3 regions of the Streptomyces sp. NPDC040610 genome follow, and region 1 is predicted to be linked to each of the others. Evidence: riboswitches for the same ligand, from Rfam matches in the RefSeq annotation. Region 1 holds a riboswitch; each other region holds the start of a gene.

Region 1 (2,253 bases):
CTCGGCCGCGGCGTCGATCGGGACGTGCAGGAGCGAGCAGGACGCGGCGACGTCGACCTGGTCGGCGAGGCCGAGGAGCGTCCCGAGGGTCGACAGGGACTTCTCCAGGTCGTTGATCCAGATGTTGCGGCCGTTGACGACACCGGCGACGAGGCGCTTGCCGGGCAGTCCGCCCACCGCCGCGAGCGCGTCGAGGTTGGCGGCGGCCGCGTCGGTGAAGTCGAGCGCGAGGCCGTCGATCGGGGCCTTCGCCAGGACCGGCAGGGCGTCGCCGAGCCGGTCGAAGTAGGAGGCGACGAGGAGCTTCGGCCGGTCGGTGAGGGCGCCGAGGTCGCGGTAGGCGCGCTCGGCGGCGTTCAGGTCGGCCGGGGTGCGGTCCTGGACCAGGGCGGGCTCGTCGAGCTGCACCCACTCGGCGCCGGCCGCGCGCAGGTCCGCGAGGACCTCGGCGTACACGGGCAGGAGCCGGTCCAGGAGCGTCAGCGGCTCGAAGTCCGCGGCCACGCCGGGCGCGGGCTTGGCGAGCAGCAGATAGGTGACGGGGCCGACCAGGACCGGGCGGGCGGCGAGGCCGAGCGCGAGGGCTTCCTTGAACTCGGCGACCTGCTTGGTGGAGTCGGCGCTGAAGACGGTGTCGGGGCCGAGCTCCGGCACGAGGTAGTGGTAGTTGGTGTCGAACCACTTGGTCATCTCGAGCGGCGCGACGTCCTGGGTGCCGCGGGCCATGGCGAAGTAGCCGTCGAGCGGGTCGGCGTCGACGGCGGAGCGGTGCCGCCGGGGGACGGCGCCGACCATGACACTGGTGTCCAGGACGTGGTCGTAGTACGAGAAGTCGCCGGTCGGCACCTCGTGGACACCGGCCGCCGCCAGGCGCTGCCAGGTGGAGCGGCGCAGGTCCGTCGCGGCCCGGTTGAGGGCGTCGGCGGTGACGCGGCCCTTCCAGTACCCCTCGATCGCCTTCTTGAGTTCACGGCCTGCGCCCTGACGGGGGTAGCCGTACACGGTGGCCCGTGCTGCCGCGGCTGCGGACTTCGCTGTCACGGAAATCTCCTTCGCGAGATGACTCCTGAGAATCCCGGGACGGGACGCGGACGCGAAGGGATGACGAACAAGACGGACCACACACACGCCACTGGCACGGTGCTCCGTCTGGTATGTACGCCGACCCGCCCACGAGGTCACCGGGATATCCGCACGCGATCGGTCACGTACGGGCAACGGGCAGGTCTTCGGACTCGCGGGCACGTCTGCCGGGCAGACACCTACTGGCCGTCGCTTCCCAGGCCCCGTTCATCGGGCCCAGTGCGTGTGACGGCGGTCGTTCCCGCTCACCGCTGCGGGGCAGTCCCGGATTCCCACCGGGTTCCCTCTTACGACGCGCCTGCCTGGCGGACAGGGCGAACCAGCTGCACGCGTCAGATTAGAGGGTGGGCGCGCTCCTGGGCAGCACTGTTCACATTCCGGAACGTGAGATGAGACACGCGTGCGCCGGGCCTCTCGGCCCGGCGCGGCGCACCCTAGTGGAACTGCTCCTCCTCGGTGGAGCCGGAGAGCGCGGTGGTGGAGGAGGCCGGGTTGACCGCGGTGGACACCAGGTCGAAGTAGCCGGTGCCGACCTCGCGCTGGTGCTTGACGGCGGTGAAGCCGTGCTCCTGCGCGGCGAACTCCTTCTCCTGCAGGTCCACGTACGCGGTCATGCCGTGGTCGGCGTAGCCGCGGGCGAGGTCGAACATGCCGTGGTTGAGGGAGTGGAATCCGGCCAGGGTGATGAACTGGAACTTGTAGCCCATGGCGCCCAGTTCGCGCTGGAACTTGGCGATCTGGTCGTCGTCCAGCGCGGCCTTCCAGTTGAAGGACGGCGAGCAGTTGTACGCCAGCATCTGGTCGGGGTGCTCGGCGTGGACGGCCTCGGCGAACTCGCGGGCCTGGGCGAGGTCGGGGGTGCCGGTCTCGACCCAGATGAGGTCGGCGTACGGGGCGTAGGCGAGGCCGCGCGCGATGACGGGGGCCATGCCGTTGCGGACGCGGTAGAAGCCCTCGGCCGTCCGCTCGCCGGTCACGAACTCGGCGTCGCGCTCGTCGACGTCGCTGGTGAGGAGGTTGGCGGCGAGCGCGTCGGTGCGGGCGACGATCAGGGTCGGCACATCGGCGATGTCGGCGGCGAGGCGGGCCGCGTTGAGGGTGCGCACGTGTTGGCCGGTGGGGACGAGGACCTTGCCGCCGAGGTGGCCGCACTTCTTCTCCGAGGCGAGT
Region 2 (2,253 bases), on a different contig from region 1:
GAACTTCTTGTGCCCGAGGCGGCAGATGAACGCGGGCCCGTCGTGCTCGGTGCCCTCGGTGCTGAATCCGGCCTCGTGCAGCAGGTCGTAGCCGGTCGTCGGGGTGGCGTCGCAGCCGCGCACCACACCGCCGCCCCAGTCGGCGAAGTCCACCGCGACGACCGCGCCCTTGGTGCGGGTGCAGGAGCTCATCGGGTCGGCCGCCGCGGGAGTGGCCGGGCCGAGCAGCAGGACGCCGCCGCCCAGCGCTGTCGCGGCCGCGCACAGCAGCGCGACGCCTCTCGTGCGTATGCTCCGGACCCGTCCGGTTCCCTGCCCCACCACTGCCCCCTGGGCGTCTGCCGCCGCGGGGTCCGCGTGGTGGCAGGTCCGGGGCCGGGGCCCGCGTGGAGAAACCGTCCGAACCACGCCGTAGTCCGCGACGGCGTCAATCGCTTGCTCTCAGTCCAGGTAATCCGGCTCGCCCGCCGGGCACTTGAGGTGCTCGGCGAACCTACGGTTGCGGGTCAGCGCCGGACTTCGACCGGCTTCCCCTGATGACTGAGCTTGGAATCGGCCGAATTAGAGCACAGTTGCGAATGTGGTGGCAAGGGTGTGCGGGTTGTGTGAGGTTCGAGTACCGTCCTGTGCTGCCGATCGGGGGAATCTGGTGCGAACCCAGAGCTGACGCGCAGCGGTGTGGACCGGCAGGGAGCCGGGCCGAGCCCGAATGCCCGAACGGCCAGCGTCAATGGACGTCGACCCCACGCGCTCGGGCGACGGCCGCGTGTCGTCCGGCTCGGGTCCACGCACAGGGGACCGGCCGCGGGGGGACGTGAGGCCGCCGCCCCCTCTCCCCGGGAGCCCCCGACATGACCTCATCCCGTGCCGCCCGCCGCACCCTCCTCGCCGTACCCACCGCACTCGGCGCGGTGGGTGCCCTCGTCCTGACCGCGCTCCCCGCGGCCGCCACGGCCACCCCCGGCCAGATAGCCACGTCCAAGACGAACGGCGTGAGCTATCTCAGATCCCTGCAGGGCGCCGACGGTTCGTACGCGGGCGCGGGCCTGTCCAACGAGTGGGCGTTCTCCGCGTTCGCCTCGGCGGGCACGGCGGCCGCCGACGTCAGCCCCGGCGGCGACACCTCGAAGAACGCCCGCAGCGTGTACCGCGCGCACCTCGCGGCGGCCGGCTGGCCGGGCACCTCACCGGTCGTCACCGACTACGAACGCGGCATCATCAACGCCTACTCGGCAGGCATCGACCCGGCCCGCGTCTCGGCGAGCCGCAACCTGGTCGCGGACACCTACGCGCACTGGCAGAACTCCGCGCCGGGCTACTGGGGTTCGCCGTCCAACTTCAACGGCACGGTCTTCGCGCTGATCTCGCTCGGCGGCGCCAGGACCCAGTCCGGCGCCAAGCGGGTGCCGCAGGCCCTGCTCGACAGGTCCGTCGCCACGGTCCGCGCCAACCAGCACAACGACGGCGGCTGGAACTTCGGCAGGGCCGAGGGCGACCCCGACGCGCTCGCCACGCCCGGCGACATCGACATGACCGGCGCCGCGATGGCCTCGCTGTGCGTGTCCGGGGTGCCCGCGACCGACCCCGCCATCACCAAGGCCAGGGCGTTCCTGAAGTCGAAGCTCATCAACAACTCCGGTGCCTTCGCCGCCATGTTCGGCGCGAACACCGACTCCAACGGCTGGGCCGTCTCCGGCCTCAACGCCTGCGGCATCAACCCGCAGACCGGCGACTTCCTCACGCCCGCGGGCAAGACCCCGGTGGACTTCCTCATCGCCCAGCAGTTCAAGCCGGGCGGCGGCTTCAAGTATCTGCCGACCGACACCACGCCGTCCGCGTACGCCTCCATCGACGGCCTGCGGGCCGTGGCCGGAGGCGGCTTCATGGCGGCCCCGCCGACCCCGACCACGGCGGGCGCGTCCCGCTGGGCCGCCACGTCCGAGTTCACGCCGGGCACCGCGACGAGCCTGGCCCTGACCGTCGACGACGGCACCTCGCTCAAGGTCTGCTCCGTCGCCTTCACGCCGACCGCGAAGACCACGACGCTCGGCGCGGTCCTGGACGCGGCGTCCTCCTCGGCGACCCCGGCGGGCTGCGTCACGTCCGTCACGCCGGGCAGCGGCACGGGCACGATCACGGCTCTCAACGGCAAGGCCAACAGCGGCGGTTCGACCTGGAAGGCGAGCGTCGACGGCGGGACGGCGGCTGCCGCCGCGCGGAACAAGGAGATCAAGGTCGGGGACACGATCTCCC
Region 3 (2,253 bases), on a different contig from region 1:
AGCGGGTTGCGCAGCAGCGACTGGAGCACCGCCCCGCACACGGCGAGGCCCGCGCCGCACACCGCCGCGAGAACCGTGCGCGGCATCCGCAGGTTCCACACGATGCCGTCGCGGATCGGCGTCAGCTCCGCCTCGCCCCAGCCGAGGTGGGCCGCCACGGCCGACCACACGTCGGGCACGGAGATGTCGGCGGGGCCGATGGTGATGGCCACGGCGATGGAGAGGAACAGGACCGCGAGTCCGGCCAGGGAGAGGAGCGCACCGCGCAGCGCGGCACGCAGGCGGCCAGCCGGGGATGCCTGACGTACGTCACCTGGCGCGACCTCGTACGACGCGTCGCCGGGCGCGGTCTCGGACGACGACGCATCACCGGGCGCGGCCTCGGAGGACGCGTCACCGGCCACGGCGTCGCGCGAGCCGCCGTCCGCGGCGCCCCTCACTTCGTCAGGCCGAACTCGCGCAGCGCCGCCGCGACTTGTTCGATGCCGTCGACGGTGCGGACGCTCGGGTTCAGGGCCTGGCCGCTGAGCAGGACGTAGCGCTTCTTCTTCACGGCCGTGAGGTTCTTCGTGGCCGGGTTGGACTCCAGGAACTTGATCTTCTGGCGGGCGCTCTCGGCGGACTGGGACCTGCGGGTGAGGTCGCCGATGACGAGGACGTCGGGGTCGCGGTCGGCGATGGTCTCCCAGTTGATCTGGGGCCACTCCTCGCGGGTGTCGGCGAAGGCGTTCTGCACGCCGAGTTCGCGGGTGATGACGCCGGGGGCCCCGCAGCAGCCCGCGATGTAGGGGGACTCGGAGTTGGCGAACCAGTACATGAGGGTGGTGTCGGAGGCGTCGACGGACTTCTTGGCGCGCGCGGCCCGGGACTTGAGGTCCGCGATCAGCTTCTCGCCGCGCTTCTCCACGTCGAAGACCCGCGCGAGGTCGCGGATCTCGCCGTACACGGTGTCCATGGTGAGGGTCTTGGTGCGGGTGCCGTCGTCGTCACCGGCGTTGTCCTTGCCCGCGCAGTCGGTCGGCGAGACGTAGACGGGTACGCCGAGTTCGGTGAACTTGGCGCGGTCGGCGACGCCGCCCTTGCCGACCGTGTAGAGGAACGACGCGCTGACGAAGTCGGGCTCCTTGTCGAGCACCTTCTCCAGCGCCGGGTAGCGGTCGGCGAGCCGCGGGACCTTGGCGTTCTCCTTCTCCAGGCCCTTCAGGACGGGGTCCGTCCAGGTGCCGGTGCCCACCATGCGGTCGGCCAGGCCGAGGGAGAGGAGGATCTCGGTGGAGCCCTGGTCGAGGGAGACGGCCCGCTCCGGCGGGGCCTGCACCTTCGTCCGCTCACCGCACGCGGTGAGGGTGACGGGGTAGCCCGCCCGCGCCTTGTCCGACGTCTTCGCGGGCGAGCCGCCGCACGCGGTCAGCAGGACGAGGCCCGCGCTCAGCGAGGCGGCGAGGGATGTACGGCGAACGCGCCGCGTGGTCGAAGGCACACGTCTTCCCGAGTCTCAGGGCTCATGCGCGGAGCCTGGTCTGCGAACTCCGCCGCCCGTGCGGACGGCGGTGCCAGCAGGTCTTCGGACTCGGGTTCGTCCGGGCGGGGCCGCCTTCCCGGGGTCCGTGGACTCCCAGTGGCCGCTGGCCCCGCCCGTCCCCCTCACCGCTGCGCGTCAGTTCCGGACTTCCACCGGATTCCCCGACCCAGATGCGGGTACGACTGGCGTCCGCAAGCTATCACTCCGGCGCGGCATCACCCCTGGTCGGGGCGCGGCTCACCGCGGTAGGTGCCGAAGGACCACTTGTTGCCCTCGGGGTCGGCGACCGCGAACTCGCGGCTGCCGTACGGCTGGTCCTCGATCTCGCGGATCACCTTCACACCGGCGGTGGTGAGGCGGAGGTAGAGGTCGTCGACGTGGTCGGTGACGACGTACGCGCCGAACGTGCCCGGCCGCAGGCACCATTCGGCGGCCTTCGGGTCGTAGCTGCCGAGCATGACGCCGCCGCCCTCGGGCCAGTCGAGCTGGGCGTGGGCGACGCGGTCGCCGTCCTCGTAGACGGCGGTGCGCAGGAAGCCGACGGTGCCGACGAGGAAGTCGATGAGGGCGGGGGCGTCGTCGGCCTGGAAGGTGGCCCAGACGTCGGGCGCGCGCCGGTGCGCAGGGGCTTGGTCGGCCTGACCGGCCTGATCAGCCTGGCCGGTCTGCGGGCTCTGCGCGCTTTGCGTGCTCTGCGGGGTTTCGTTGCTGTTCATGTGTCCCAGTCTTCG

The links. A riboswitch is a leader RNA that binds a small molecule or an ion and turns the genes downstream of it on or off. The one in region 1 is predicted to bind cobalamin.
Region 2: it holds a riboswitch for cobalamin, as region 1 does, so the genes downstream of both, ACZ6AA_RS26260 (prenyltransferase/squalene oxidase repeat-containing protein) here and metE (5-methyltetrahydropteroyltriglutamate--homocysteine S-methyltransferase) in region 1, are expected to answer to the same signal.
Region 3: it holds a riboswitch for cobalamin, as region 1 does, so the genes downstream of both, ACZ6AA_RS33305 (ABC transporter substrate-binding protein) here and metE (5-methyltetrahydropteroyltriglutamate--homocysteine S-methyltransferase) in region 1, are expected to answer to the same signal.

What each region holds. Positions count from the first base shown of each region.
Region 1 covers NZ_JBVIXA010000002.1:55,804-58,056, reverse strand. Annotated here, with positions in the region: gene metE (5-methyltetrahydropteroyltriglutamate--homocysteine S-methyltransferase) at 1-1,041, opposite strand, end outside; cobalamin riboswitch at 1,204-1,422, opposite strand; gene aceA (isocitrate lyase) at 1,518-2,253, opposite strand, start outside.
Region 2 covers NZ_JBVIXA010000008.1:68,473-70,725, reverse strand. Annotated here, with positions in the region: gene ACZ6AA_RS26265 (prenyltransferase/squalene oxidase repeat-containing protein) at 1-321, opposite strand, end outside; cobalamin riboswitch at 587-735, shown strand; gene ACZ6AA_RS26260 (prenyltransferase/squalene oxidase repeat-containing protein) at 852-2,253, shown strand, end outside.
Region 3 covers NZ_JBVIXA010000012.1:220,001-222,253, reverse strand. Annotated here, with positions in the region: gene ACZ6AA_RS33310 (FecCD family ABC transporter permease) at 1-281, opposite strand, end outside; gene ACZ6AA_RS33305 (ABC transporter substrate-binding protein) at 437-1,480, opposite strand; cobalamin riboswitch at 1,539-1,724, opposite strand; gene ACZ6AA_RS33300 (VOC family protein) at 1,738-2,238, opposite strand; gene ACZ6AA_RS33295 (helix-turn-helix domain-containing protein) at 2,235-2,253, opposite strand, start outside.